One region of the Kitasatospora sp. NPDC052868 genome, then DNA from elsewhere that is predicted to be linked to it. Evidence: riboswitches for the same ligand, from Rfam matches in the RefSeq annotation. Region 1 holds a riboswitch; each other region holds the start of a gene.

Evidence for each region. A riboswitch is a leader RNA that binds a small molecule or an ion and turns the genes downstream of it on or off. The one in region 1 is predicted to bind cyclic di-AMP.
Region 2: linked by a shared signal. The riboswitch ahead of ACIGZJ_RS26365 (M23 family metallopeptidase) and the one ahead of ACIGZJ_RS03750 (transglycosylase family protein) in region 1 are both predicted to bind cyclic di-AMP.
Region 3: linked by a shared signal. The riboswitch ahead of ACIGZJ_RS29760 (peptidoglycan DD-metalloendopeptidase family protein) and the one ahead of ACIGZJ_RS03750 (transglycosylase family protein) in region 1 are both predicted to bind cyclic di-AMP.
Region 4: linked by a shared signal. The riboswitch ahead of ACIGZJ_RS01935 (NlpC/P60 family protein) and the one ahead of ACIGZJ_RS03750 (transglycosylase family protein) in region 1 are both predicted to bind cyclic di-AMP.

Annotation. Positions count from the first base shown of each region.
Region 1 covers NZ_JBITZW010000002.1:16,672-24,025, forward strand. The annotation lists gene ACIGZJ_RS03745 (hypothetical protein) at 1-1,294, opposite strand, end outside; cyclic di-AMP (ydaO/yuaA leader) riboswitch at 1,647-1,846, shown strand; gene ACIGZJ_RS03750 (transglycosylase family protein) at 1,833-3,158, shown strand; gene ACIGZJ_RS03755 (hypothetical protein) at 3,312-3,512, shown strand; gene ACIGZJ_RS03760 (LacI family DNA-binding transcriptional regulator) at 3,570-4,589, opposite strand; gene ACIGZJ_RS03765 (glycoside hydrolase family 13 protein) at 4,615-6,315, opposite strand; gene ACIGZJ_RS03770 (sugar ABC transporter permease) at 6,358-7,272, opposite strand; gene ACIGZJ_RS03775 (carbohydrate ABC transporter permease) at 7,313-7,354, opposite strand, start outside.
Region 2 covers NZ_JBITZW010000018.1:23,396-30,749, reverse strand. The annotation lists gene ACIGZJ_RS26380 (TetR/AcrR family transcriptional regulator) at 1-551, opposite strand, end outside; gene ACIGZJ_RS26375 (alpha/beta fold hydrolase) at 639-1,466, opposite strand; gene ACIGZJ_RS26370 (YiaA/YiaB family inner membrane protein) at 1,607-1,897, opposite strand; cyclic di-AMP (ydaO/yuaA leader) riboswitch at 2,143-2,301, shown strand; gene ACIGZJ_RS26365 (M23 family metallopeptidase) at 2,314-3,174, shown strand; gene ACIGZJ_RS26360 (hypothetical protein) at 3,251-4,123, opposite strand; gene ACIGZJ_RS26355 (GNAT family N-acetyltransferase) at 4,167-4,769, shown strand; gene ACIGZJ_RS26350 (sensor domain-containing protein) at 4,880-5,659, shown strand; gene ACIGZJ_RS26345 (hypothetical protein) at 5,734-6,456, shown strand; gene ACIGZJ_RS26340 (hypothetical protein) at 6,460-7,354, opposite strand, start outside.
Region 3 covers NZ_JBITZW010000024.1:14,982-22,335, forward strand. The annotation lists gene ACIGZJ_RS29745 (MarR family winged helix-turn-helix transcriptional regulator) at 87-551, shown strand; gene purB (adenylosuccinate lyase) at 642-2,072, shown strand; gene ACIGZJ_RS29755 (MFS transporter) at 2,080-3,621, opposite strand; cyclic di-AMP (ydaO/yuaA leader) riboswitch at 3,933-4,092, shown strand; gene ACIGZJ_RS29760 (peptidoglycan DD-metalloendopeptidase family protein) at 4,096-5,139, shown strand; gene ACIGZJ_RS29765 (DUF2470 domain-containing protein) at 5,437-6,156, opposite strand; gene ACIGZJ_RS29770 (MFS transporter) at 6,334-7,354, shown strand, end outside.
Region 4 covers NZ_JBITZW010000001.1:427,575-434,928, reverse strand. The annotation lists gene ACIGZJ_RS01940 (NlpC/P60 family protein) at 1-828, opposite strand, end outside; gene ACIGZJ_RS01935 (NlpC/P60 family protein) at 1,056-2,216, opposite strand; cyclic di-AMP (ydaO/yuaA leader) riboswitch at 2,227-2,383, opposite strand; gene ACIGZJ_RS01930 (NlpC/P60 family protein) at 2,755-3,795, opposite strand; gene ACIGZJ_RS01925 (NYN domain-containing protein) at 4,007-5,479, opposite strand; gene ACIGZJ_RS01920 (hypothetical protein) at 5,611-5,874, opposite strand; gene ACIGZJ_RS01915 (rhomboid family intramembrane serine protease) at 6,111-6,893, shown strand; gene ACIGZJ_RS01910 (Lrp/AsnC ligand binding domain-containing protein) at 6,935-7,216, shown strand; gene ACIGZJ_RS01905 (aminotransferase class V-fold PLP-dependent enzyme) at 7,227-7,354, opposite strand, start outside.

The DNA of each region.
Region 1 (7,354 bases):
ACACGATGTCGTCGGACGGGCGCTGCGGGGTCCGGGTGTCCAGCGGGCCGTCCCACCAGTAGGCGTCCTCCCAGGTGTCGTGGCTGATGCAGCTGCGGAAGGTGATGCCGTGGCTGGCGTGCGGGACGAAGGCGTGGCTGCCGGCGTCGCGGACCACCACGCCCTCGACGACGGTGCCGCGGGTGGTGTCGCCGAGCATGTGGAAGTGCAGCCCGTACCGGCCGAGTACGGGCGCGGTGACCGGGGCGGCGCCGTCCGGGCCGTTCCAGGTCGCCCTGGTGTCGGCGCGCGGGCCGACCCAGCGCAGCGCGGCGTGCCGGACGTCGGCGCGCCGGGAGCTGGTGAGGTGCACGTGGGCGCGGCCCTTGGCGGTGCCCTCGACCCGGACGCTGCGGGTCAGATTGAGCACCTCGGCGCCGACGGTGACGCCCCCTCCGGCGGCCACCCGGGGGTGGGGGTGGGCCAGCGGGGCGTCCAGGGTGACGGTGGTTCCGTTGACGGACCGGACGGTGGCCAGGTCGTAGCGGGTGGAGAAGCCGTCCTCGTCGGGCGGGCCGGTCGGGGTGACGGCCAGTTCGTCGCCGGGCAGCCAACCCGTGGGTGCGGCGGCCAGGCTGACGGAGGCGTCGCCGGCCCGCAGGCCGCCGGCGGCGCGCACCCAGGCGGTCTTGGCGGCGCCGTCCAGCCGCAGGTAGCCGGCGCCGGTCACCCACAGGCCGGTGTCGGTGTCGACCACCTGCATGCCGTCGCCCTGGAAGCGGCGCTCGTCGACGGCGGGGAAGCGGACGGTGTGCACGGCGGCGCCGTCGGGGGCGAGGGCGAGGGTGCCGCGGATCTCGACGTTGCCGGCCGAGGCGAGGGTGAGCGTGCGGTCGGCGGCGAAGGTCAGCGCTCCGGTCGGTTCGACCAGCAGGGAGGCGACGGTGGCGTCGGTGTCGAGCAGCACCCGGTCGGTGATCCGGACGGCGCTCCCCGGGCCGGGGACGGCGCCGCCCCAGCCGGCCGGATCCGACCAGCGGCGGCCGCCCTGGTCGACGGTGGGTGCGGCGGCGGGCTGACCGGGCGGTGCCTGGGCGGCGGCGGTGCCGTCGCCGCCGCCCTCGGGCGGTCCGGCGGACAGGCCGGACGGGTCGGCGGTGGCGGGCCCGCCGTGCCGGTGTCCGCCGGGCGCCTCCCCGGCGGCCGGGGCCCCGGTGGCGGCGACCGGCTGCGTCGGCCCGGTCAGCGAGCGGCGCAGCACCTCCTCGCCGGCGATCGCGGAGAACACCGTGCCGACGGCGAGCCAGCGCAGCATCGTCCGGCGCGGTACGGGAGTTCGGGCCGCCGCCGACGGAATGTCCGGACTGTGGCGTTTTGCCCGGCGATGCGCTCCCCGCACCCCGACGGTCGGCCGTTCGGCGCGCGGGTCCTCGTCCATGGCCATCGTTGCGTAGCCCTCCCCCCAGACGGCTGCGTCGGTCGCGACGCTCTGAAGCATAGGCAGTTGCACTCACCCGCAAGGGCGTTGCTCGAAAACGGTCATTTCTGATCATGATGGACAGGCACAAAAGGCCAGACCGGCACACTGTGGCGCTCATCACACATGTTTGCGGTTTGAACTTAAGTCTGCTTAACGTGCTCCCCGTTCGTGGCCACACGGACCCAGCTCATCCGCAACGCCGAGTCCTGCCGTCGGTTGCGCTGGCAGCGCAGAACGCACCACGGCAGGAGCGGGGGACCCACAGGTAAGTCGCCCTCGACCGGTCCCGTACCGGTCCAGGGCTAGGGGTGAAGCCGCGTCCACAGCGCGGCCGGGCAACTCCAGCCCGAATCCGACAGCTCACCTCGCAGGCGTGGGAGAGGACCGCGTCACCATGCTGCCCAGCAACGGCACCAGCCTGTCCAGCCGTACCCGCCGCGCGATCGCCACCCTCGGCGTCGTCGGGATCGGCCTCACGATTCCCTGCCTCACCTCCGGCACCGCCTCCGCCGCCTCCGTCGCGACCTGGGACAAGGTCGCCCAGTGCGAGAGCGGCGGCAACTGGAGCATCAACACCGGCAACGGCTTCTACGGCGGCCTCCAGTTCACCTCCAGCACCTGGGCCGCCTTCGGCGGCACCGCCTTCGCCGCGCAGGCCAACCAGGCCACCAAGGACCAGCAGATCTCGATCGCCGAGAAGGTGCTCGCCTCGCAGGGTCCCGGCGCCTGGCCGGTCTGCTCCGTCCAGGCCGGTCTGACCAAGGGCGGCACCCCGGCCGCCGTCGACACCTCGGCCGGTGCGACCGCCGCCAAGCCGGCCGCGCAGACCCCCGCCCCGGCCGCCAAGCCGGCCACCCCCGCCGCCAAGCCCGCGGCCCAGGCCCCCGCCGCCAAGCCCGCGGCCCAGGCCCCCGCGGACGCCGCCAAGCCGGCCGCCTCCGACTCCGCCAAGGGCGGCCGGAACTGGCAGCAGTACCGCCAGCAGGACGGCCAGGCGAAGTCCGCCGAGTACACCGTCATCGCCGGTGACTGGCTCTCCGCGATCGCCGACAAGAACAACGTCCAGGGCGGCTGGGAGCGGCTCTACGAGCTGAACCGCGACGTCCTGGCCGACGGCCCGCACGTCATCTACCCGGGCCAGCACCTGGCCCTGCGCGACCGCGGCCAGGCCCAGCAGTCCGAGGAGTCCGGCAAGAACTTCGACTGGTTCAACCGCTCCTCCTCGACCTCGGACCAGGCCGCCGGCTCCACCGCCGCCAAGCCGGCCGCGCAGACCCAGGCCCCGGCCGCCAAGCCCGCCGCCCAGGCCGAGACCCCGGCCCCGGCCCAGGCCGCCACCGGCAGCATGGCCGCCGCGGTCTCCTTCGCCCAGTCGAAGGTCGGCCAGGCATACGTCTACGGCGGCACCGGCAACGGCGGCTGGGACTGCTCCGGCCTGACCCAGGCCGCGCTGCGCGCCGCGGGCATCTCCGTCCCGCGGGTCGCCGCCGACCAGGCCGCCGCCAGCACCCACGTCTCGCTGGACAGCCTCAAGCCGGGCGACCTGCTGTTCTGGTCCAACAACGGCCAGGACTCGGGCGTCTACCACGTCGCGCTGTACATCGGCGACGGCAAGTACGTCGAGGCCGCCAACCCGAGCTCGGGCGTCCGCACCCAGACCATCGCCAACTGGGCGCCGGACTTCGCGGGCCGCGTCTGACCACCCCGCGGTAGGGCCGCACGGGCCCGAACCGCCGCGACCCCCGGGGAGAGTCCGGTCGGCTCCTCCCCGGGGGTCGCGGCCTGCCCTCGGCCATGGTCAAATCGGCCCGCAGCGGGCATGCTGCTGCTTCGGCCCCGAGGAGGAGTCACCATGGCCCAGGTCACCGTCACGCTCGACGCCAATCTCGCCATCGACGCGATGATGCTCTCCGGTACCAGGAACCCGCAGGACGCGGTCGAACTCGTCCTGCGCGACTACCTGGCCCGGGGCCGGCGCACCGAGAGCCTCACCGGTGACTCCGAGGACGGCCGGCGGGTCGCCCCGGACCGCCCGACCGCCCAGGAGGGCTGAGCAGGCACGCGCAGGGGCCCCCGGAGAGCGGCTGCTCTCCGGGGGCCCCTCGTCGGTTCACCTGGCCCTGGCGCCGGTGGAGCCGCGCATCACCAGCTCCGGCTGGAACATGAACTCCCCGCGCTGGACGGCGTTCGCGCCGACCTCCTCCAGCAGGGCGTCGACGGCCGCGGTGGCCATCGCCTCGACCGGCTGGCGGATGGTGGTCAGCGGCGGCTCGGTGAAGGCTATGAGCGGCGAGTCGTCGAAGCCGACGACCGAGACGTCCTGCGGCACCGAGAGCCCGCGCTGGCGCACCGCGCGGATCGCGCCGAGCGCCATCATGTCGCTGCCGCAGACGATCGCGGTGCAGCCCTTGTCGAGCAGCGCGCCGGCCGCCGCGTGCCCGCCCTCCACGCTGAACAGCGTGTGGTGGACGAGGTCCTGGGCCTCCTCGGCGGTCCGGCCGAGCACCTCGCGCATCGCGGCCGTGAAGCCCTCGATCTTGCGCAGCACCGGCACGTAGCGCCGCTGCCCGACGGCCAACCCGATCCGCTCGTGGCCGAGTTCGGCCAGGTGCTGGACGGCCATCCACATCGCGGCCCGGTCGTCCGGCGAGATGAACGGCGCGTCGATCTTCTCGCTGTAGCCGTTGATCAGCACGAACGGCACCTGGCGGCCGGTCAGCCGGGCGTACCGGTCGTGGTCGGCGGTGGTGTCGGCGTGCAGGCCGGAGACGAAGACGATGCCCGCCACGCCCCGGTCGACCAGCATCTCCACCAGTTCGTCCTCGGTGGAACCGCCCGGCGTCTGGGTGCAGAGCACCGGCGTGAAGCCGTGCCGGCTCAGCACCTGCTCGATCACCTGCGCCAGCGCGGGGAAGATCGGGTTGCTGAGCTCCGGGGTGATCAGCCCGATCAGGCCCGCGCTGCGCTGGCGCAGGCGGGTGGGGCGCTCGTAGCCGAGCACGTCCAGCGCCGCCAGCACGGTCTGCCGGGTGGCGGCGGACACGTTCGCCTTGCCGTTGAGTACGCGGGAGACGGTGGCCTCACTGACCCCCGCCTGCGCCGCGATGTCTGAAAGTCGCGCCGTAGTCACGGTCCCAGAGCTTATTGCAACCACGTCAGACCGCCCACCAGTCGGTGCTGTCCGGAGCGAGCACCGTCTCGCCGCCGTCCACCACCGCGTCCGCGGAGGAGAGCAGCAGACGGCCGGGCGCGGCTATCCGGACCGGCTCGGCGGTGGTGTTCACGGTGCAGACGAACGAGCCGCGGCGGAACACCAGGGTGCCCTCGGGGCCGTCCAGCCACTCGACCGCGGTGCCGGCGCCGAGGTCGGCCCGCGCGCGGCGGACGGCCAGCGCGCTGCGGTACAGCTCCAGCGTGGACGTCGGGTCGCCGGTCTGCGCCTCGACGCTGAGCCCGGCCCACTCGGCGGGCTGCGGCAGCCAGCTGGGGCCGCCGACGGTCGGCCCGAAGCCGTACGGCGCCTCGGTGCCGGACCACGGGATCGGCACCCGGCAGCCGTCGCGGTAGCCGTCCTGGCCGGCCTGGCGGAAGAACGACGGGTCCTGGCGGACCTCGTCGGGCAGGTCGGTGACGTCCGGCAGGCCGAGTTCCTCGCCCTGGTAGAGGTACGCGGAGCCGGGCAGCGCGAGCATCAGCAGGGTGGCGGCGCGGGCGCGGCGCAGGCCGAGGGCGCGGTCGCCGGCGGTGCGGATCTGGGTGCCGAGCCCGGGCGGGTTGGCGAACCGGGTGGCGTGCCGGGTGACGTCGTGGTTGGAGAGCACCCAGGTGGCGGGGGCGTCGACCGGGCGCATCGCGTCGAGCGAGACGTCGATCACCTCGCGCAGCTCGGCGGCGTCCCAGGAGGTGCCCAGGTACTGGAAGTTGAAGGCCTGGTGCAGCTCGTCGGGGCGGACGTAGTTGGCGGTGCGCTGGACGGTCGGGGTCCACGCCTCGGCGACGCCGATCCGCTGGCCCGGGTACTCGTCGAGGATCTTGCGCCAGCTGCGGTAGATCTCGTGCACGCCGTCCTGGTCGAAGAACGGCATCACGTCGTTGCCGAGCAGCTTGAGCTGGTCGGCGCCGCCGAGGTCGGGCAGGCCGGGGGCCTTGACCATGCCGTGCGCGACGTCGATCCGGAAGCCGTCGACGCCCATGTCCAGCCAGAAGCGCAGGATCGAGCGGAACTCGTCGGCGACGGCCGGGCTGTCCCAGTTGAAGTCGGGCTGCTCCGGGGCGAACAGGTGCAGGTACCAGTCGCCCGGGGTGCCGTCCGGGTTCGCCGAGCGGGTCCAGGCCGGGCCGCCGAAGATGGACTCCCAGTCGTTGGGCGGCAGTTCGCCGTTCTCGCCCTTGCCGGGACGGAAGTGGTAGCGCTCGCGCAGCGGCGATGCCGGGCCCTCGCGCAGGGCGCGCTGGAACCACTCGTGCTGGTCCGAGGAGTGGTTGGGGACGAGGTCCACGATGATCCGCAGGCCCAGCGCGTGGGCGTCGCGGATGAGCGCGTCGGCGTCCAGCAGGGTGCCGAACATCGGGTCCACCGCACGGTAGTCGGCGACGTCGTAGCCGGCGTCCGCCTGCGGGGAGGCGTAGAAGGGGGAGAGCCAGACGGCGTCCACGCCCAGGTCCCGCAGGTAGGGCAGGCGGCTGCGGATGCCGGGCAGGTCGCCCATGCCGTCGCCGTTGGAGTCGGCGAAACTGCGCGGGTACACCTGGTAGATGACCGCGTCCCGCCACCAGCCTCTGGACGCGCCGGCGCTGGCCTTGTGAGCGGTGGCGTCGGCGGCGGGCCGGGAGGTGTCGGCCAGGTTCTGGGTCATGGACGGTATCCCTTGGGGACTAGGCGGTGAGCGGGCGGCAGGTCAGGACTTCGAGGCACCGGCGGTCAGGCCGGTGACGAGGTGACGCTGCACCAGGTAGAAGAGGACCGAGGACGGGATCGCGATCAGTACGGCGGTCGCCGCCATCAGGTTCCACTGCGCGTCGTGCTCGCTGACGAAGGTCTGCAGGCCGACGGCGAGGGTGTACTTGTCGGAGCTGAGCATGAAGGTGGAGGCGAAGGCCACCTCGGCCCAGGCGGTGAGGAAGGAGTAGAACGCGGCCACCGCCAGGCCCGGGCGGGCCAGCGGCAGCACCAGCCGCCAGAAGGTGCCGAACGGGTTCAGCCCGTCGACCCGGCCGGCCTCGTCGATCTCCACCGGGATGGTGTCGAAGTAGCCCTTCAGCAGCCAGGCGCAGTACGGCACGGTGGTGGTCGAGTAGACCAGGATCAGGCCGAGGTAGCTGTCCAGCAGGCCGATCTCGGAGAGGATCGTGTACATCGGCACGATCAGCACCGCGATCGGGAACATCTGGGTGACCAGCAGCGACCACATCAGCGGCTTGTGGCCGGGGAAGCGCATCCGGGAGACGGCGTAGCCCGTGGTGGCGGCGATCAGCACACCGAAGACGGTGGTGATGCCGGAGACCAGGAAGGCGTTGCCGAACCAGCGGAAGAAGTCGGTGTCGAACAGCACCTTGTCGTAGTTCGACAGCGTCATCTTGTCGAGGATCTCGCCGGGGTGGAGGTAGTCCGTCTTGTCCGGACCGAGCGAGACGTAGAGGATCCAGACCACCGGGAAGAGCGCGATCAGGCTGGCCAGGATCAGCGCGCCGTGGGACAGCGCCCGGGCCAGCGGGCTCGCCTCGCCGCGGCGGCGGACCTTGGCCGGGCGGGCGGCGGCCGGCGCCGCGGGGCCCGTGGCCAGGGTGGTGGGTCGGTCGGTGGTGGTGCTCATCGGGGGGTACCTGCCTTCGTGGTCGCTGGAGTCGCCGGGGTCAGCCGTTGGCCTGCTCGTTGCGGGCGAGCCAGCGCCGGTA
Region 2 (7,354 bases), on a different contig from region 1:
CGCAGACCGCTGGTGAGGACGGTGATCAGCCGGTCCTGGGTGGTGGCCAGGTCCTCGGAGAGCTGGAAGGCGCCGCCGATGGACAGCGAGGCGAAGCCGTGGGCGAGCGAGCGGACGGTGCGCGCGGCGTGGATCGCCTCGGAGCCGCCCAGGCCGTACTCGCGCAGCACCGCCACGATCACCCCGACCAGCCGCGCGGCCGCCCGGGTCAGCTCGTCGTCCGGCTGCGGGGCCTGCGGCAGCGCGGAGTAGCGGTGCGGATGCTCGGTGGCGTACCCGTGGTAGGCGCGCAGGACGGCGGCGACGGCGTCGTCCCCGCCCCGGCCGAGGGCGGCCTCGGCGAGGCGGTCGGCCAGTTCCTGGGTGACCCGGACGGCGATCAGTCGGCGAAGCTCGGCGAGGCCGCCGCTGACGTGCTTGTACAGCGAGGGGGTGGCCACGCCGGCCCGGGCGGCCACGGCGGCCAGGGTGAGGGCCTCGGGGCCCTGCTCGTCGATCAGGGCGAGGGCGTGGTCGACGACCTGCTCGGGGGTCAGTCCGACTCGGGGCATGTGCGGTCTCCGTACCGGGGGAGTGGGCTCGGAAGGGGTGGGGCGGGGGCGGGGCGGGCGGCCGTGACGGTCGGCGCCGGGGGCGGCTCAGGCCAGTTCGGCGAGGAAGGGCAGCAGGGCGTCGGCGGTGGCCTGCGGCTGGTCGGCCATCGGGTAGTGCCCGGCTCCCTCGATCATCACCTTGCGGGCGTGCAGCGCCGCGGCCTGCCGGTCGGCGACCAGCTCCGGCTTGGGGAAGTCGGGGTCCTTGCTGCCCATCACGACCAGCGCCGGGCACTGCACGGCGGCGCTCCAGCCGGTCGGTGCGGAGTCCCCGTGCACATAGCCGCGGGTGGCGGCCTTGCGGCCCGGGGTGCGCATGGCGGCGACCAGTCCGTCGACGTAGGCGTCGAAGTCGGCCGGCTTGGCGCCGGGGTAGGCCATCTTGCGGTGGTAGAGGCCCCAGAACGCGGGCGAGTGCACCAGCAGCGCGCCCATCACGCCGAAGGCGGCGCGCTGCAGGGCGTTCGGCGGCAGGTTCTCGATGAAGGCGTCCAGCAGGACGATCCCGGCGACCCTCCCGGGGGCGTCCCCGGCGACCTTGACCACGCTGGCACCGCTGTACGAGTTGCCGGCCAGGACGGCGCGCTCGATGCCCAGGTGGTCGAGCAGCGCGATGACGTCGGTGGCGATCGCGGCGGGCGAGTAGTCGTCCCAGGCGATCGAGGACTCGCCGAAGCCGCGCAGGTCCATGGTGATCACCCGGCGGCCCGCGGCGGTGAGCAGCGGGCGCAGGTGGCGGTACGCGGTCCGGCTGTCGAGCATCCCCGGCAGGAGGACGACCGGGGCGCCGTCGCCCTGCACGGTGTCGTCGTACGCCAGCCGGCCGCCGGGAACGTCGAGGAACTGCGTGGTGGGGGTGTTGGAGCCGGTCATCGTGGGCCTCCTCGGTCCGCCGTGCGCGTCATCGGCGGTTCTGCCGATAGCCATAAAGCTAAGGCTAATAGCCTTAGCCGTCAAGCTATCGACCGAGGAATCTTTCGGGTGAGCCTCCGTCCCGGGCGGTCCCGGGCGGCTCAGACCCCCTCCACCTTGAACGGGTCGTGCTCGCTGAGCAGCTTCTCCAGTCGGGCCTGGTCCACCCGGGTGACGATCTCGTTGGTCTCCTGCCGGTCCCGGATCACCTTGGCCAGGGTGAACGAGGAGGTGACGGTGTAGAGCAGGCCCAGTCCGAGGAAGGCCCGCGTCCAGGCGTCGACCGGGAGGTAGGCGATCCCGATCGCGAGGGCGACGCCGGACAGGGCGAAGGACAGGACGGCCTGGATGTAGTACGCGGACGTGGTGCGCGACTGCACGGGTGCGTTCATGGCGCCAGGATGGTGGCGCCGGGGCGCGCCGCACATGAGTAGAAGTACTCAACCCGGCGTCCGTTCGTTGACGTCTCATCACGTTCGGTAGTGTCAGTTGTGCTCAAGCCTCACAAATCGCCCATCAGGCCACGTACTGCCCGGGCGGTCTCAGGTCGTCCCATCCGGATGGCTTGGAATCAGGGGCTCCTAGGATTAACGTTTGATAACGCAGCGCGGTCGGCAACGCCGTACCCAGACGGCACCGTGCGCCGTCGCCTAATCCCGACGACCCGCCTCCGGGCAGGTCAGGGAGCCGGGGAACCATGTTCCTTGGGGTGAATCGGCCAGGCCCAGGCCCGGCCGTAGGAGACCTTCCTGCTCCGAACCCGTCAGCTAACCCGGTAGGCGCGAAGGAAGGAAAGGAGCGCGCCTCCGTGGCGTCGACGCACTCTCCGGCACACCTGCCCGGCTCCGGCTCGGGCACCCAACTGCTCGACCACCCCTGGCCGCCCGCCCACGGCGGCGGATACGGCGGCCCGGCCGACGAGCACGCCCCGCAGCCCGCCGACACCAACCGGCACCGGATGCCCCGCCAGACCCGCGGGACCGCGCCGCTGCTCGGCGTCACCGCCGTCGCCGCCACCCTCGGTGCCACCGGCTTCGCCTCCGCCACCCCGGCCGCGGCGCCCGCCATCGAGACCCCGGACGAGGCCCCGGTCGCGCTCTCCGCGGACCCGGGCCTCGCGCTCGCCGCCCGCATCCAGCAGCAGGCCGACAGCCAGCGCACCGCCGCCGACGAGACCGCCCGCCTGCAGGCCGCCAAGGAGGCGGAGGCCAAGCGCGCCGCCCAGCAGGTGGAGGCCAGGCTCGCCGCCGAGGCCGCCGAGAAGGCCAAGCTCGCCGCCGTCAACCTGCCGGTGCGCGACTACAACCTCTCCGCCCACTACGGCCAGAGCGCCTCCTACTGGGCCCACCTGCACACCGGCCTGGACTTCGCCGCCGACACCGGCACCCCGGTGTACGCGGTCGGCCAGGGCACCATCACCTCGGCCGGCTGGTCCGGCTCGTACGGCTACCGGATCGTCGAGACGCTGCCCGACGGCACCGAGATCTGGTACTGCCACCTCTCCTCGATCATCAAGGGCTCCGGCAAGGTCGTCCCCAACCAGCAGATCGGCAAGGTCGGTGCCACCGGCAACGTGACCGGCCCGCACCTGCACCTGGAGGTCCGCCCCGGCGGCGGCGCCCCGGTCGACCCGGAGACCTGGTTCGAGCAGCGCGGCATCACGCCCTGAGGCAGGGCCCCCTACGGTCGAAGGCGCCCCGGTCCACTGCGGACCGGGGCGCCTCGCTGTTCCGGGGGCGGCCGCGCTACTCCTGGGGCAGCCGCGCCAGGTAGGCGTCGATCTCCTCCTGCCCCGGCTCCGGCGCCAGCTCAGGGAACTCCGTCACCAGCAGCTGCGCCAGCCCAGGCACCGTCCACTCGCCCGACAGCTCCAGCGCCACCTCGACCGCGGCCTCCTCGAACGCGCCGAAGTCCCCGGCGAGCTCGTCCGGCATCGGGCGGCCCAGCGCGTTCAGCGCCGCCAGGTTGCGGTAGCTGCGCCGCATCAGGCCCTGCTCCAGCAGCCGCCGGGCGCCGTCGGTGGCCATCCCGACCGTCAGCATCCGGGCCTCGCCCCAGCCCTCCTCGTCCAGCTCGTCCAGCCACCCGGCCTCGGCCAGCGCGGCGTAGGCGGCCGACCGCTCCTGCGGCGCCAGCTCCCGGAACGCCTCCAGCCAGGCCCGCACCGCCGCGTCGTCCGCCACGTCCACCCCGGCGGCGTGCAGCAGCAGCGCGTACAGCCGCGGCCAGGTCACCAGGTCGGCCCGGCGCAGCAGACCGGTCGCCACCTCGCCCTGCCACTCGGCCTCGGCGTGCAGCCGCTCCTGCCGCTTGGCGTTCAGCCGCTTCGCCGCCCGCTGGTGGTCGACCAGCAGCCGGACCGCCTCGCCGTACGCCAACGGGTCCTGCTCCGGCGCGGGTTGGACGTACAGGTACAGCCGCTCGACCAGCAGCTGCTCCACCGCGTCCGAGGTCAGCTCCGGCCAGCCGTCGCGCATCCTGCCCTCGCCCAGCTCCAGCAACGCCAACACCGTCCGCAGCGGCTCCTCGCCCACCGGGTCGCGGCCTTCCGCCTCCGCCCAGGCGAGCAGCTCGGCGGCCTTGGTGCGCGGGGCGAGCCGCAGGTCTTCTTCTTCCATGTCACGTACGGTAACCGGTAAGCGGCGGGTAGGGTCGGCAGGCATGGTCCCCGTACGACTCACCGGCCCCCGGCTGGCCATTCGCGAGTTCCACCACACGCCGGGCGACACCGACGCCCTGCACGCGGTCTTCGGCGACCCGGAGACCACCCGCTACCTCCCCTTCGAACCCCGGGACCGGGAGAGCTGCGCCGACCAGATCGAGCAGTACCTGGAGGAGGCGCTCAAGGACGAGCGGACGGTCTACCGCCTCGCCGTCACCCCGGCCGCGGCCGAGGGCGAGGACGGCGACGACGACGCCGCCCCGATCGGGATGGCCGCCCTCACCCTCGGCGACCACCGCTCCGCCTTCCTCGGCTACGCGCTGCGCCGCGACACCTGGGGCAACGGCTACGCGGGCGAGATCACCGGACTGCTCTGCGACTTCGCCTTCGGCGCCCTGGGCCTGCACCGGCTGGCCGCCCGGGTCGACGTGGACAACGCCCCCTCCTGCCGGGTGCTCACCCGGGCCGGCTTCCAGCTGGAGGGCCGGATCCGGCACGACCTGTACCTGCGCGGCACCTGGTACGACTCCTTCCAGTACTCCCTGCTGGCCGGGGAGTGGACCGGGGCGGGGACGGGGGCGGGGACCGGGGCGGGGGGTTAACCCCACCCACGGTTCGGCGGGGAGCCGGATGTCCGGCGGGAGCGCCTTTTGACAGGCTTCAGGGGTCAGTAGGAAAGCCGTCACGACAGACCCGAGGACCGAGGCCGGCCATGAGCAGCCACAGCACGCAGCGCAGCGAGTACGACCGCCACGACACCGACGCCTCCTCCGCCGACCGGTACGCCGCCGACTCGTACGCCGCCGACGGGGAGCGGGGCGCCGCCCGGGTCCGCCGCACCGAGGAGCCGCCGTACTTCTGGCGGGCCCCCTTCTCCTCCTACACCTACCGGGAGATCGGCTACACCCTCACCGGGCTGCCGGTCGCGGTCGCCGGCTTCTCCCTCGCCATCACGCTGTTCGCCCTCGGTCTCGGCACCTTCGTCACCGTCCTCGGCCTCCCGGTGCTGGCGGGCCTGACCACGGCCGCCCGCGGCTTCGGCCGGCTGGAGCGGTCGCGGGCGCGCGGCATGCTGGCGCTGGACGTGCCCGGCCCGAAGCCCGTCCGGGTCGTCCGGCCCGGCGCCTGGGGCGGCGTCACCGCGCGCATCGCGGACGCCGCCGGGTGGAAGGCGGCGCTGTACCAGGTGGTGATGTTCCCGTGGGCGGTCTTCAGCTTCGTGGTGTCGCTGGTGTTCCTGCTGCTCGGCTGGGTGCTGACGCTCTACCCGCTGTACCACTGGGTGTACCCGACCTTCGTCGGCTGGCCCGGCCTCCAGCTGTTCGACTACCGCGACAGCGCGGGCGTCGAGCACAAGTACTTCATCGAGGCGCCCGCGCAGATCGCCGGGGTCTCGCTGCTCGGCCTGCTGCTCGTCTTCCTCACCCCCGCACTGGTGCGCGGTCTGACCAACGTCAACCGCCTCGCCGTCCAGGGCCTGCTCGGCCGGTAGCCCTCACCTCCACCCGGGCCCGGGCCCCGCCCGCTGCGGATGCGGGCGGGGCCCGGCCGTGTTCGGATGGCGCAATGGCCGACATCACCGCTCGGGTGCTGGTCACCTCCCGACCGCTGGACGAGTACTGCGGGCTCTTCGGACTCACCCGCGCCCGGCTGGCGGCCCTGCCCGGGCCCCTGCTCGACTGCCCCGGCGGCGCCGCCGGACTCGCCGCCGAGGCCCGCGAACTGGGCTGCCGCGTCATCGCCGCCGACCCGGCGTACGCCTGGCCGGCCCCCGAGCTCGCCGCCCGCGCGCTGGCCGCCCGGGCCGCGATGGCCGCCGCGATGGACACCCGTCCCGAGCTGTACCCCGCGCCGCGCGACCGCCCGTACGAGCGCTACCTGCGGAGCTGGGACCGGGCCCGCCGGCTCTTCACCGCCGACTGGGCCGCCCACCCGCAGCAGTACGTGGCCGGCGAGCTGCCGCGGCTGCCGTTCGCCGACGGCACCTTCGCGCTCACCCTCAGCGGGTACCTGGTCTTCGCCTACCCCGAGCTGTTCGGGCCCGCCCAGCAGGTGGCCGCGCTGGCCGAACTCGTCCGGGTCACCGCCGCCGACGGCGAGGTGCGGGTGCACCCCCTGCACGACGGCGCCAGCCGCCGCTGCCCCCACCTGGACGCCGTCCGCCACGCCCTCGGCGAGCGCCGGATCGCCAGCGAGATCCACACCTTCCCGCGGCCGGAGGACGGCGGGACCCGCCGGGTCCTGGTCCTGCGCGCGGCCGACCACCGCCGCCGGGCCGCCAGGCCCTAGGCCCTAGGAGGGCTCGGGCGCCTGCTTCGGCTCCACCGGGTCGGCGACCGAACCGGGCTGCTGCGGGAGGAAGACGGTGGCCTCCAGCCGGGACAGTATCTTCTCCGCCAGCCAGCTGCGGTCCGAGCCGTACGGGATGCCGTCCGGCGCCACCAGCCGGGCGGCCACCGCGTCCCGCAGCCGCTGGGCCTCGGCGGCCGGCAGCCGGGACAGCAGGCCGCGGGCCGCCAGCAGCGCGTGGTACTGCTCGAACCCGGAGCGCGGGTGCTCGATCGCGTCCAGCACGCTCGCCAGGTCGGCCAGCGCCGGATCGCCCTGCATCAGCGCCAGCGCCTGGATCCGCCGCCCCTGAGAGCCGTCCTCGAACAGCTCCCGCACCTGGTCCGCCGTCAGCGCCGAGCGCCGCGCCGTCGACCGGACCTCGGCCACCACGCTCGCCGGCCCGGTGGCCGCACTCGGCGGCAGCTGCCGGGCCAGGTCGTCGGCACGGTCCGCGCTGCCGCCCAGCAGGCCCAGGTGCTGCATCGCCCGTACCCGCAGGTCGTCGGCGCCCACCTTGTCGCCCCGGCGGTCGCGGTCCTGCCCGGCGAGGAAGAGGTCCAGGGCCTGATCGGCGTCCGAGAGCACCTGCGGCAGCGCCAGCCGGGTCACCAGCCAGCCGGCCAGGAACCCGAGCACCAGGAAGTACAGGACCAGCGCCGCCGCGAAGGGCACCGCCCCGTCCCCGCCGCCCAGCGCCGGGGCCAGCGCGGAGCCGAGCTGGTGCAGCCGCTCGCCGAGCGAGCCGAGCTGGGTCAGCCCGACGCCCAGCAGCACCTTGGTCAGCCAGTCCGAGACCTGCTCCAGATTGGTGTTCGGCACGTACGAGCCCTGCGGCGGCTCTCCGCCGGCCGTACCG
Region 3 (7,354 bases), on a different contig from region 1:
GCTGTGCGGGACCGACCGGTTGGTGATCGGACATTTGCCGTGGTCAAAGCTTGAGTTGCTGAAGGACTCGGCCGTACGCTTGCCCCATGGGTTCGACAGCGACGACGACCGTACCGACCAACGCCGAGTTGATGGAGGCGCTGGCCGCCGTCGGCGCCGCCTACTTCCAGGACTTCGCGGCGGCCGCGGCCCGGCACGGGCTCTCCTCCTCGCAGGCCAAGGCGCTGGGCGCGGTGCAGGAGCCGGTGCCGATGCGCGCGCTGGCCGGGCGGCTCGGCTGTGACGCCTCCAACGTGACGGGGATCGTCGACCGGCTGGAGTCGCTGCGGCTGGCCAACCGGGAGGCGGCGGCGGGCGACCGCCGGGTCAAGATCGTGGTGATCACCGAGCAGGGCCGGGAGATCCTGGGGCTGATCCGCGGCGAGATGGGCCGGACACACCAGGCCTTCGAGGCGATGAGCGACGAGCAGCGGGTGGCGCTGCACTCGATCTGCACGCAGGTGCTGCCGGTGCTGAGCGGCCGGATGCCGGCCGCGGCGCCGACGGCCTAGCCCGGGCGTCGGCCCGCGGGCGGGGGCTTGAAGCCGGGCGCGGTCATCCGCTGCCGTTCCGGCTGACCTCGGCTGTTAGGCTTGCGAAGCGTGAGCGCGAAGCCCCTGATCCCCAATGTCCTGGCCTCCCGGTACGCCTCGGCGACCCTGGCCCAGCTGTGGTCCCCCGAGCACAAGGTGGTCCTGGAGCGCCACCTGTGGCTCGCCGTCCTGAAGGCCCAGCAGGACCTCGGTGTCGAGGTGCCCGCCACCGCCGTCGCCGACTACGAGCGGGTCCTCGACCAGGTCGACCTCGACTCGATCGCAGCCCGTGAGCGGATCACCCGCCACGACGTGAAGGCCCGGATCGAGGAGTTCAGCGACCTCGCCGGCCACGAGCAGATCCACAAGGGCATGACGTCCCGGGACCTCACCGAGAACGTCGAGCAGCTGCAGATCCGCCAGTCCCTGGAGCACGTGCGCGACCGCACGGTCGCCGTGCTGGTGCGCCTGGGCCGGCTCTCCGCCCAGCACGCCGAGCTGGTCATGGCCGGCCGCTCGCACAACGTGGCCGCCCAGGCCACCACCCTCGGCAAGCGTTTCGCGACCGTCGCCGACGAGCTGCTGGTCGCGTTCAACCGCCTCGAGGAGCTGATCGCCCGCTACCCGCTGCGCGGGATCAAGGGCCCGGTCGGCACCGCCCAGGACATGCTGGACCTGCTCGGCGGCGACACCGACAAGCTCGCCGAGCTGGAGCGCCGGGTGGCCGGCCACCTGGGCTTCGACAACGTGCTCACCAGCGTCGGCCAGGTCTACCCGCGCTCGCTGGACTTCGAGGTGCTCACCGCACTCGTCCAGCTCTCCGCCGCGCCCTCCAGCCTGGCCAAGACCATCCGGCTGATGGCCGGCCACGAGCTGGTCACCGAGGGTTTCAAGGAGGGCCAGGTCGGCTCCTCCGCGATGCCGCACAAGATGAACACCCGCTCCTGCGAGCGCGTCAACGGCCTGGCCGTCATCCTGCGGGGCTACGCCTCGATGACCGCCGAGCTCGGCGGCGACCAGTGGAACGAGGGCGACGTCTCCTGCTCGGTGGTCCGCCGGGTCGCGCTGCCGGACGCGTTCTTCGCGTTCGACGGCCTGCTGGAGACCTTCCTGACCGTCCTCGACGAGTTCGGTGCCTTCCCCGCCGTGATCGAGGCCGAGCTGGACCGCTACCTGCCGTTCCTCGCCACCACCAAGGTGCTGATGGGCGCGGTGCGGGCGGGCGTCGGCCGGGAGACCGGGCACGAGGTCATCAAGGAGCACGCCGTCGCCTCCGCGCTGGCGATGCGGGCCGGTGCGCGGGAGAACGAGCTGCTGGACCGGCTCGCCGCCGACGAGCGGATCCCGCTGGACCGGGCCGCGCTGGACGCGCTGCTCGCCGACCGGCTGTCCTTCACCGGTGCGGCCGGCGCCCAGGTCGCCGAGGTGGTCCGCCGGATCGAGGCCGTCGCGGCCGCGTACCCCGAGGCCGCCAAGTACGCCCCGGGTGACATTCTCTGACGAGTCGTCAGCCTGTTGAAGGCCCCGTCGCCGATCCGGTGGCGGGGCCTTCGCCGTGCCGCGTCGCGAGGTGGCCGGGGTCCAGCGGCGGGCCGTTGGTGCCGCAGGTCCACTGGCAGTCCGGCTCGGCCACCGGGTGGTCCTCGGCGGCCAGCACGTTGCCCCGGACGGAGGTGAAGGCCACCACCGCGCCGGCGACCAGCAGTCCGGCGCAGATCAGCATCGCGGTGTGGAAGGCCGAGTCCACCGAGGCGGGCACCTGGTAGGCGTCGCCGCTCAGGCCGGCCAGCGCCGGCAGGGCGGCGACCGCGAGCAGGCCGGCCGCGCGGGCGGCGGCGTTGTTGACCCCGCTGGCGATGCCCGCGTGGCGGACCTCCACCGCGGCCAGCACGGTGGCGGTCAGCGGTGCCACCAGCAGCACCATCCCGCAGCCCATCACGGTGACGGCGGGCAGGACGTCCGCCCAGTAGGAGGCGTCCGGCCCGATCCGCAGCATCATCAGCACGCCGGCCGCGCAGAGCAGCGGGCCGAGGGTGAGCGGCAGTCGCGGTCCGATCCGCTTGCCCAGCCGGCCGGCGCGGGCGGACAGCGCCAGCATCAGCACGGTGATCGGCACCAGGGCCAGCCCGGAGACCAGGGGGGAGAACCCCGAGACGATCTGCAGCTGCACGACCAGCAGGAAGAAGACGCCGCTGAAGGCCGCGTACACGCAGAGGGTGACCAGGTTGACGGCGGTGAACAGCCGGGAGGAGAAGAGGCCGAGCGGCAGCATCGGCTCCGCGGTGCGGCGCTCCACGGTGACGAAGGCCGCGCCGAGGGCGAGGCCGGCCGCGCCGGTCACCCAGACCCCGGGGGAGAGGCCGCCGCCCGCCGCCGTCAGCGCATAGGTGATCGCGCCGAGGGCGAGCGCGGCGAGTGCGGCGCCGAGCACGTCGAACCGCCCGGTGGCGCTCTCGTCCCGGCTCTCCGGGACGTGCCGGGACGCGACCGCGACCACCAGGACGGCGAGCGGCACGTTCAGCAGGAAGATCCACCGCCAGCCCGGGCCGTCTACCAGCCAGCCGCCGAGGAAGGGCCCGATCGCGGCCGACACCCCGCCGAGGCCGGACCAGAGGCCGACCGCGGCCGAGCGGTCGTCCGGGTGGAAGACGGCCTGAAGCATCGCCAGCGAGCCGGGGGTGAGCAGCGCTCCGCCGACGCCCTGGACGGCCCGGGCCGCGATCAGCACCCCGATGGTGGGCGCGGCGGCGCAGGCCGCGGAGGCGAGCGCGAACCAGACCACGCCGAGCAGGAAGACCCGGCGCCGCCCGTAGCGGTCGCCGAGCGCTCCGCCGAGCAGGATCAGCCCGGCCAGGGTGAGCAGATAGGCGTTGAGGGTCCATTGCAGTGCGGCGAGCGGGGCACCGAGATCGGTGCCGATCCGGGGCAGGGCGACGTTCACCACCGTGCCGTCGAGCATCGCCATGCTGGAGCCGAGCACGGTCGCCAGTAGTACCCAGCGGCCCTGCGCGGTGCCCAGGCGCAGGGTGCCGGCCTCGGAGGTGGCCACGGCCTGATCGTGCGCCCCCGGGGGTCGACGTGACAAGGGTCACCGGCGGTGTGTCGGTGGATGGCTTTCCGTACTTGATCGCATGCGCACCGGTCATGAAATGGACGGAACGTGGTCGAACGATCGCGCACGGTCAATGGATTGTGTGCGCACCGCGTAGCCGATCATTCGGAGCGTCACGGTGCCCCGGGCTTTTGTTGCGGGTTCAAGAGATCGACATTGCTTCACCCGGACGGATGGGTTTTAGTTCAGCGACCGCCCGGCATTAGCCCGGGTGGCCACCGGGTGGAACGCCTAGTCCTGCCGCTGCCCGGTGGTACGAACTGAACTCTGTTCGGCAGGAGCGGGGGACCCAAAGGTAAGTCGCCGGACCGGAATTCACGGTCCGGCTTGGGGTGAAGCCGCATATGCGGCCGGGCAACTCCAGCCCGAACCCGACAGCTCACCTCGCAGGCGTCGGAGAGGAAATACCCCATGCCCGCACAGGCTCGTCGTATCGCCCTGCCCCGCGCCGCCCGCATCGGTATCGCCACTGCCGTCACCGGCGCCGCGTTCGCCCTCCCGCTGGTGACCACCATCAGCGCCCAGGCCCACACCGCCCCTGCCGCCAAGGCCGGGCAGACCAGCACCTGGACCGGCGCCACCAGCGTCGACGCCACCCCGGCCGCGGCTCCGGCCGCCGCCGAGCAGGCCGCCCCGGCTGCGGCTCCGGCCGCCGCCCCGGTCGACCAGAGCTACAAGGTCGTCGGCGGGGACACCCTGTCGAAGATCGCCGCCGCCAAGAACGTCGAGGGCGGCTGGCAGGCGCTCTACGACCACAACCGCTCGGTCATCGGCGGCAACCCGAACCTGATCTTCCCCGGTCAGCAGCTCGCGCTTGCCGCCAAGGCCGCTGCCGCTCCGGCCGCCGCCGAGGCCGCCAAGCCGGCCGCCCCCGCCGCGAAGCCGCAGGCCTCGCAGGACTCGGTCAAGCCGGCCGCGAAGCCCGCCGCCCCGAAGCCGGTCCAGGCTGCCAAGCCGGCCCAGGCCCCGGCCACCAAGCCGGCCGCCCCCGCCGCGAAGCCGGCCGCCCCGGCCGCCACCCCGGCCCCGGCCGCCGTCGCCAGCACCTCGGGCTACGTCTCCCCGGTCGCCAACCCGAAGCTCGGCACCGCCTACGGCGTGGCCGGCTCGATGTGGGCCTCCGGCCACCACACCGGCGCCGACTTCGTCGCCTCCACCGGCACCCCGCTGCGCGCCATCGCGGCCGGCACCGTGGTGAAGGCCGGCAACGGCGGCGCCTACGGCAACGAGGTCGAGATCAAGCTCGCCGACGGCAAGTACGCCCAGTACGCGCACCTGTCCTCGATCGGCGTCTCGGTCGGCCAGACCGTGACCGCCGGCCAGCAGATCGGCCTTTCGGGCGCGACCGGCAACGTGACCGGCCCGCACCTGCACTTCGAGATCCGCACCGGCTCGGAGTACGGCTCCGACATCGACCCGATCGCCTACCTGCGCGCCCACGGCGTCAGCATCTGATCGGTCGTCTCCACCGGCCGGTCGGCTGCGACCGGTCGGCTCTGATCGGCCGCTTTCGAGCGGCCCTCGGACCACCGCTGGACGCGGGGCGAACGACCTCCGGGATGGTCATGTCGGGTGACCGCTCGACCGGGGGATCGCCGCACCACCAGCGGCACCACGGGCGCGGGACACGCCCAGGCCGGCCCGGTTCGCGAACCTCCTTCGCGAGCCGGGCCGGCCGCTGTCGTTTCCGGGTGCGCCTTGTGGTGATCCGTCATATCGGTTTGTGCGTGAGATCTTTCGCCCGTCCATCGGCTAGTTCCGGTGGGCGGGCGCCCTGTTGTGGGCGACGGTGAGCAGCTGGTGTACCTGCAGCCCGAAGTCCTCGGTGTCCCTGGCGGGTTCGGGGAAGACCAGGCGGACGTCGCGGTGGCCGTGCGGGTGGTCCAGGCGGAGCACCAGGCCGTACCGGTCGAGGGCGAGCGGGCGGACGTCGGGGCGCTCGGCGAGCAGGTTCGGGTCGAGCAGCCGGGTCAGGACGGCGAGCGCGTCGGGGTGGTCGTCGGCCAGGTGGGTGAGCAGTCCGGCCTCGTGGCGGGCGAGCGGGTCGGGCCCGGCGAGGGCGAGGTCGGCACCGGTGAGCGCGGTGGTGCCGTACGGGGTGGAGAGCACGGCGTGGGCGACGTCCAGGCGCAGGTGGACGCTGAGGCCGTCGTGGGCGAGGTGGACGAGGTGGAGGCGGCCGGCCAGGGAGACCCGGCCGCGCACGCGGTCGCGGACGGCGACCGGGGCGATGTCGGTGAGGTCCAGGACGACGGCGAGCCCCTCCGTGGCGTGGGCGGCGGCGATGGTGAGCGGCGCGTCGAGCGGGGCGCACATCCGCAGTGCGGCGCCGTGCACCGACACGGGGGTGTCGAGCTCGTGGTACTCGCCGCAGGCGCGGACCACCACGGAGGAGGTCGCGGTGAGCAGGCCGCAGACCCGTTCGGCGGCGGTGGGTTCGGGCGCCTCGACGTCGATGGGGCTCTGGCTCATGACGACCTCCAGTCAGTTAGGTGAGCCTAACCTAATGACTGGGGAGGGTGAGGGCAAGGCGCCGCAAGGAATGTGCGAGTGGGGATATGGCGCGCTTGCAAGTATCCGGCGTCCGGTCGTATTGTCGACGCTGGTAGTTGCATGTGCAATCGTCCTGCTCTGGAAAGCGGTCCCCTCATGCCCCTCGCGCTCCTGGCGCTGGCGATCAGCGCCTTCGGCATCGGTACCACCGAGTTCGTGATCATGGGCCTGTTGCCCGAGGTCGCCGGCGACTTCTCGGTGTCCATCCCCACCGCCGGCCTGCTCATCTCCGGCTACGCGCTCGGCGTGGTGGTCGGCGGCCCCCTGCTCACCATCCTCGGCACCAAGGCCCCCCGCAAGGGGATGCTGCTGACGCTGATGGGCCTGTTCATCCTCGGCAACCTCGTCTCCGCCCTCGCCCCCGCCTACGGGCTGCTGCTCACCGGCCGGGTGCTCGCGGCCTTCGCGCACGGCGCGTTCTTCGGCATCGGCTCGGTGGTGGCGGCCGACCTGGTCGCCCCGCACAAGCGGGCCGGTGCGATCGCCCTGATGTTCACCGGCCTCACCGCCGCCAACGTCCTCGGCGTACCGATGGGCACCCTGCTCGGCCAGCACTTCGGCTGGCGCTCCACCTTCTACGTGGTCGCGGCGCTCGGTGTGATCGGCTTCGCCGGCATCGCCGCACTGGTGCCCGTCCAGCCGCGCGCCGAGGACGCCCGGCTCGGCCCGGAGCTCGCCGTCTTCCGTCAGCCGCAGATCTGGCTCGCGCTGACCATGACGGTCTTCGGCTGGGGCGGGATCTTCGCGATGTTCACCTACATCACGCCGATGATGACCGAACTGGCGGGCTTCGCCGACGGCAGTGTCACCTGGCTGCTGTTCCTGTTCGGCGTCGGCCTGTTCGTCGGCAACCTGTTCGGCGGCTGGTTCGCCGACCGGGCGCTGATGCGCAGCCTGTACGTGATCCTCTCGGTGCTGGCGGTGCTGCTCTTCGCCTTCACCCTCGCCGCGCACAGCAAGGTCGGCGCGATCGTCACCATCCCGCTGATCGGCCTGTTCGGATTCGCGACGGTGGCGCCGCTGCAGAAGCGGGTGATGGACCAGGCCGCGGGGGCGCCCACGCTGGCCTCGGCCGCCAACATCGCCGCGTTCAACCTGGGCAACGCGCTCTCCGCCT
Region 4 (7,354 bases), on a different contig from region 1:
CCAGTACATCAGACCGGAGCAGTCGAACGCGCGGGGGCCGGTGGATCCGTACACATAGGGCGAACCGATCATCCGGACCGCGGCCGCCAGCGCGGCGGCGCCCCGCTCGGAGGCGGGCGGCGCCGTCCCGAGGTCGAGCCGGTCCGTGCCCCGGGTGGCGCGCTGCTCGGCCTCCCGGGCGTCCTGCGCCGCCATCCGGGCCCGCTCCGTGGCCCCCAGGCTGTTGAGCAGCCGCTGCGCCTTGGCCAGCCGCTGCTGGATCTGCTGCTTGCTCTCGGCGAGGGCGTGCCGGGTCTGCTCCAGCTCGGCCAGCTTGGCGGAGGTCTCGGTGCGCCGCTGGTCCAGCCGGCGCTGACGGGCCACCACCTCGTGCAGCGTCTCGTTCTGCCGCTCGGCGGCGAGGTCCAGGGTGCGGGCCTTGGCGAGGTAGCCCTCGGGGTTCGTGGAGAGCATCAGCTGGACGGTCTGCGCCATGCCGCCGCCCCGGTACTCGGCGCCGGCGACCGTGGCGAGGTCGCCGCGCAGCTGGTTGAGCTCGTCCTGGGCGACGGCGATCTGCTGCTGGAGCGCGCCGGTCTCGCCCTGCAGCCGCTGCTGGACGTCCTGGGCGGCGTTGACCTTCTCGGAGGCCTGCTCGGCCTCCTCGTACAGCTGCTCGACCTGGGCCTTGACGTCCTTGCGGCTCGACGGCCCGTCCGGCGGTCCCGGGACGGCCTGGGCACTGCCGCCCGCCGTCACGCCCAGCGCGGTGGTGGCCGCCGCGGTGAGCACCAGCGCACGGGCGAGGACGTGTACACCTGACAGTTGGGGACGGCGGTGCACGGCCATGCGGTGGCGGTTCCAATCCTGCGGTCCGGCCCCGCCGCCACCCCCGGAACGGGCGGCTCGGGAAGCGGGAGTCCGGTGGCAGACGTTAGCGAGTCCCGGCGATCGAGTCCAAACCCCTCCCAACCCGAATATTTGACCCCTAATCGGACATCAGCTCGACCAGCCGGAAAAGCCGCAGGCCCGGCCTCCCGCGAGGGGAGACCGGGCCTGTCGGAGCCGATCGGGGATCAGAGGCGCACGATGACGGAGACCGGCATGTTGGAGGCCGCCTCGTAGCGGACCGAGGCACCCGGCTTGGGGGCGTGGATGACCTGGCCGCCACCCACGTAGATGCCCACGTGGTGGTTGTCGCCGTAGAAGATCACCAGGTCGCCCGGCTGGGCGTCGGCGATGTTCGAGCCGATCCGGGTACCGGCACTGGCCTGCGCCTGCGAGGTGCGCGGCAGCGACACGCCGGCCTGGGCGTACGCCCAGCTGGTGAGGCCCGAGCAGTCGAAGGAGCTGGGACCGGTGGCGCCGTACACGTACGGGGCGCCGAGCTTGCTCTCGGCGGCGGCGATCGCGGCGGCGGCGCGCGAGCTGTTGGCCGCGGGCGCGGCGGGCTTGGCCGGGGCGGGCTTGGCCACCGGGGAGGGCGCCTCGGACGGCGCGCTGATGTCGCTGCGGGGGGCGCTGTCGCGGGAGGCCCGCTCGGCGTCCGCCTTCGCCTTGGCCTCGGCCCTGGCGGCGTCCGCCTTGGCCTTCGCCTCGGCGGCGGCCTTGGCCTCGGCCTGGCGCAGCGCCTCGCGCTCCTGCTCGGTCAGCGTGTTGAGCAGGTCCTGGGCCTTGGCCAGCTTCGCCTGGACGTCCTCCTTGGACGCCTTCAGCTGCTGGGTGGTGGCCTCGAGCTCGCCGAGCTTGCCCTGGGCCTCGTTGCGGTCCTGGTCGAGCCTGCGCTGCTGCTCCTGCAGGTCCTTCAGCGCACCGGACTGGGTGCTGCTGGCCTGGGTCATCGCCCCGGCCTGGGTCAGGAAGTTGTCCGGGCTGGACGAGAGCATCAGCTGGACCGTCGGCGATATGCCGCCGTTGCGGTACTGCTCGCCCGCGAGCTCGGCGAGGCCGCCCTGGGCCTCGGTCACCGAGGCCTGCTGACGCGCCACCCTGTCCTGGAGCTCGCCGACCTGCTTCTGCAGCTCCTGCTGCTTGGCCTGCGCACCGTTGTACTTCTCGGTGGCGACCTCGGCCTGCTCGTTGAGCTGGTCGACCTGCTCCTTGACCTGGTCCTTGGTCGGCGTCGGGTCGGCGTGGGCACCGGACTGCGCGGAGAGCGCGACGGCCGCGGCGGCGGCGGCGGTCAGGATCGAGACGCGGGCGCGGCCGGCGGGCTTGGGACGACGATGGGACGCCACGAAGGCGGACTCCTTCTTCCTACATCCGCCTACCGGGTGAGCTGACGGGTTCGGGCTGGAAGCGTGCCCTACGACGCCTCACCGACCGTTCCACCGGTCGACCTGGCGCCGATTCACCCCGGAGGAACGTGTGGTTCCCCGGCTCCGGTCCACAGCGCCCCCGACTACTGGGCTCCCCGTCGGGCAGAAGACCTGCCCCGCTGCTTCACGAACTCGGCGGTAACCCCCGCCGCCACCCTGAGTGGGTGATCGACTGTGCGGTGGTTCGAATCCCGACCCTAGTGACAGAACCGTGATCCGTTCAAATCCTTGTCAGAAAAAAGACGGAACAAGTCCCAAGTTCATTTGTGAATATGACCGGGCGTGATCGCCGGCGTACGCGGAGCTGATCGATTCTCACCATGTGGTCGACTGACCCCCGTCGATGGCGTGTCCCACATCACAGGAGCCCGACATGGCAGCGGGCGTGGCGATCCGTCAGCAAATGTCCGAATTGAAGGCATTGCAGGGCATTGGCCCTGCAATGCCCGAAGGACCGTCAGACCCGGCGGATCGCGTTGATCTTCATCGCGTCGGCCTTCATCACCTTGACCACGTCACCGGTGTGCGGCGCGTGCACCACCATGCCGTTGCCGATGTACATCCCGACGTGGCTGCGGTCGTCGCGGTAGATGATGAGGTCGCCCGGCTGGGCCTCGGCCAGCGAGGGCACCCGCGAGCCGTAGTTGGCCTGCGCCTGCGAGGTGCGCGGCAGCGAGACGCCGGCCTTCCCGTACGCCCAGACCATCAGCCCGGAGCAGTCGAAGGTGTTCGGGCCGACGTCGCCCCAGCCGTACGGCGAACCCTGCTTGCTCATCGCGTTGGTGACGGCCGCGCCGGCGAACCCGGAGGCCTGCGGCAGGGTGCCGAGGTCGGCCCGGGCCGCGTCGCGCGAGGCGCGGTCGGTCTGCTGCTGGGCGGCCTTGAGGGCGGCCCGGTCGGCGGCGCTGAGCGAGTTCAGCAGCGCCTGGGCGTCCCTGAGCTTCTGGTTGACGTCCGCCTTGGCCTGGTTCAGCTCCTTGGTGGTGTTGTCCAGGGAGGCGAGAACGGCCGCGGCCTCGGTCTTCTGCTGGTCCAGGCGGCGCTGCTGGTCCTGCAGCCCCTTGAGCGCCTCGGCCTGGCTGGAGCTGGCCTGCTGCACGCTGGAGGCCTTGTCCAGGTAGCCGGACGGGTCGGAGGAGAGCATCAGCTGCACGGAGGGGTCGATGCCCCCGGTGCGGTACTGCGCGCCCGCCACCTCGGCCAGGCCGGCCTGAAGCTGGGTCATCTGGTCCTGGCCCCGGGCCACCTGGTCCTGGAGCTGGTCCGCCTGCTTGCGCAGCTGGTCCGTCCGCTCCTTGGCGCCGTTGTACTTCTCCGCCGCCTGCTCCTGCTCCTCGTTCAGCTGGTCGATCTGCGCCTTCACGTCCTCCTTCTTGGAGGGGTTGGGCGCAGCGTGGGCACTGACCTGGGCGGAGAGGGCGACCGCGGTCGCTGCGGCGGCGGTGAGCACGGAGATCCGCGCGCGGCTCGCCTGCTTGGGACGGCGGTGGGAGGCCAAGGGGACTGCTCCTTCTTCCATCGGCCTCACCCGAATGAGTGAGAATCCGGAAAATAGGTTTGACGCCAGACCCTAGTGAAGATCACAGCTTTGCGCCACTCCCCCGATGGCGTGAACCCCCGTCCACCGCCATGACTTCACAAGACCGCCACACCCTCGCAAACCAGCGGCTGACCAGGCGTCACTCCGCTTTCCCCGGCCGTTGCCGGGCTCAGGGGCGGGCCAGCCGGTTCAGCAGCAGCACGGAGGCGACGGGGCGCGCGCCCGCCTTCCGCACGCCCTCCGCGACCTCCCGGTCGGTGGAGACCACCACCACCGGGCGGCCCTGCGGCTCGGCCCTGACCAGTCGGCGGATCAGCTCGTCCGCCGTCTCGCCGGTCCGGCTGAACCGCACCCGCACCCCGCGCGGCGGCGCCATGATCACCGGAACGTCCAGGTCCTGGCCGTCGAACACACAGGTGACCTCCGCCTGGGTGCGCTGGGCCAGCATCGCCAGCCCGCCCAGCAGCCGGATCCGCTGCTGCTCCAGCGGCAGCGCCGGATAGCCGGTCTTGGTCACGTTGTAGCCGTCCACCACCAGGTGGACCTGCGGGATCGCCAGCAGCTGGTCCAGCAGCGCCGGATCGTCCTCCGCCAGCCCCCGCCGGGCCACGTCGTGCGGCGAGGCCGAGCCCGGCACCACCGCCTCCACCAGGTCCGCCGGGCGGATCTGCGAGACCGGCAGCGCCAGCTCCCGCTGCAGGCCCTGGGCCGACTGCAGCACGGTGTCCAGCAGCAGCCTCAACCGCATGTCCTCGACGCTGCGGCCCTCACGGGCCGAGCGGCGGCCCTGCTCGGCGGCGGTCTCCAGCTCGGAGATCCGGTGCCGCAGCCGCCGGACCTCGCTCTCGCCGGTGCCGCGCTCGGCCGCCGTCTGCGCCTTCAGCGCCTCCAGTTCGGCGGCCACCCGGCGGGTCTCGGCCTGCGCCCGGCGGGTGTCGCTCTCCAGCGAACGCACCTTCTTGCGCAGTGAGTCGGCCTCCTTGCGGACGTCCTCGGACTCGGCCCGCTGCCGGTCCAGGTCGACCCGCGCGGCGGCCCTGACCTCGGCCAGCTCCGCCTGCAGCTTCTCCACCAGCCGACCCGCCTCGGCGGCCGCGCCCTCGGCGCCGGCCCGCTCGGCCTGCTCGCCGGCCTCGGCGACCAGCCGGCTCCAGCCCGCCGAGCGCACCAGGTAGGCGGCGGCGGCCACGTCCATCGGGTCGGCGGCGCCGGGGACGCTGCCCGACTCCAGCGCCTTGACCAGGTCCGGCTGGCCCAGCCGCAGCCGCTCCGCTATCCGCACCCGGAAGGCCGGCTCGGACTCCAGCGCGGCCGCCAGCGCGGTGGCCGCGTACTTGGCCCGCCGGGCCGGGGTGAACTTCGCGTACTGGCGCAGGGACTGCGGGAGCTCCGCGGCGGGCAGCCCGCCGAGCGCGTCGGCGGCCAGGCCGACCACCCGGCGCCGGACACCCTCGGGCAGCGGCCGGTCGAGCCGCTCGGTGCGTCCTGCCGCCGGCTCGTCAGCACCGGAGTCGTCCGCGGCGGCCGCCTCGGCCGAGGCATCCGCACCGGGCGGGACGGCCTCGACCGCGTCCGGCGCCTGCCCGTCCACAGCGGGCTGCCGCCCCTGCGGCCCGGCGGGCTCCTTCGCTGCGTCCACCACGTCCTCGGCTCCGATCCTCGTCCAGCGGGGTACGGCCCGCTGCCGCCCGCGTCACACTCCGTGCGCTCTGTCTGCATTGTCCCGTGCGGTGGACGGCCGCGCCGCGCACCGCCCACCACACGGGTCGGGCGTCAGGCCTGCTCGGCGGGGGCCTCCGGGCCCTCGGCACCCGGGCGGGCCACCAGCTCGACCTGGTCGACCGCGTTGCACCAGCGACAGCGCACCGACTCGACGGTCTCGCTGTGCACCTCGGTCTCCTCGACCTTGGAGTCGCCGGCCAGGTCGAAGTGCAGGAACTCGGTCACCCGTGCGGTGCGGGTCACGTCGAAGCGGGTCAGGTTGCCGCACAGGGTGCAGCGCCAGCGCGTCTCGGCGGTCAGGGCGGGGACGGTCATCGGGGGTCCTCTCGGGTGGTCCCTGGATGGGCTCAGGCGCTCCCCCCGAGGCCCCGGCGTCGGCGGCGGGAGGCGGGAATGCCCGCCCCAAGCCTATTGCCTGGGGCAACCGTCCCGACCACCGGTCAGGACGAATCCCCCGCTTCGCCTCCTGCGCCGGACCGGCCGGACGGGCCCTACGCCACATGCCGTACCGCGCGGTGCCGCCCGCGCCGGGCGGCGCGATGCTGGGCCGCATGGCGATCCCGGTCCTCGACCACACCGGAGCACTGGGCGGGCGCCCGGCCGGCCGTCGTCCCGCCGTCACCTACACCCTGATCGCGCTCAACACCCTGGTCTTCCTGTGCGGTCCGGCCGCCGGGCTCAACCCGCTCTACGGGACCGGCCAGAGCCGGGTCTGCGCCGAGCAGCGGTACGAGCAGCGCTGGGGCGCGGTACCGGCCGAACTGCTGGCCGGACGCCCGCTGGACGCCGAGCAGCTGGCCGAGGCCCCCGATCCGGTGCCGGGCTGTCCGGCCGCCCCCACCCCGGGCAAGCACCCGGCCCTGTCGGTCCTCAGCGCGCTCTTCCTGCACGCCGGCTGGCTGCACCTGCTGGGCAACCTGCTCTTCCTCCAGGTCTTCGGGGCCACCGTGGAGGAGCGGCTGGGCCGGGCCCGCTTCGCCCTCTTCTATCTGGCGGCGGGCTCGCTGGCCACCTACGGCTACGCGCTCGCCGAGGCGCACTCCGCCGACTCGACCCGGGTGCTGATCGGCGCCTCCGGGGCGATCGCCGCGGTCCTCGGCGCGTATCTGCGCCTGCACCCCCGCGCCCGGGTGACCACCCTCGTCCCGCTGCTGCTCTTCCTGCCGCTGCGGTTCCCGGCCTGGCTGGTGCTCGGCCTCTGGTTCGCCCTCCAGTGGTGGTCGGTCCACTCGGCGGGCCCCGGCGTCGCCTACCTCGTCCACGTCATCGGCTTCTCGGCCGGCTTCCTCTACGCCTGCACCCTGGCCACCCGCCCCCCGCGACGGCCCGGCTGACGCCCGATACGCTGGCGGGACCCCACAAAGGAGCCCGAACAGTGATCACCGCCATCGTCCTGATCAAGACCAGCGTCGACCGCATCCCGGAGATCGCCGAGGCGATCGCGGCCATCGAGGGTGTCAGCGAGGTCTACTCGGTGACCGGCGGCTACGACCTGGTGGCGATGGTGCGGGTACGACGGCACGACGACCTGGCCGAGGTGATCCCCGGTCGGCTGAACAAGGTCCCGGGGGTGGCCCAGACCGAGACCCAGATCGCCTTCCGCACCTACTCGCAGCACGACCTGGAGGCCGCCTTCGCCCTCGGCCTGGACGGCTAGGCGTCCCCTTCTAGGCGTCCCGGCGGCTGTCGGCGACGCAGCGGCCGCCCTCGTTGCGGTAGGTCCAGGCAGCGCCGTCCGTGACCAGCTCGCGGACGGCGGTCAGGAAACGGTCGATGTGCTCGTCCGGGGTGCCGG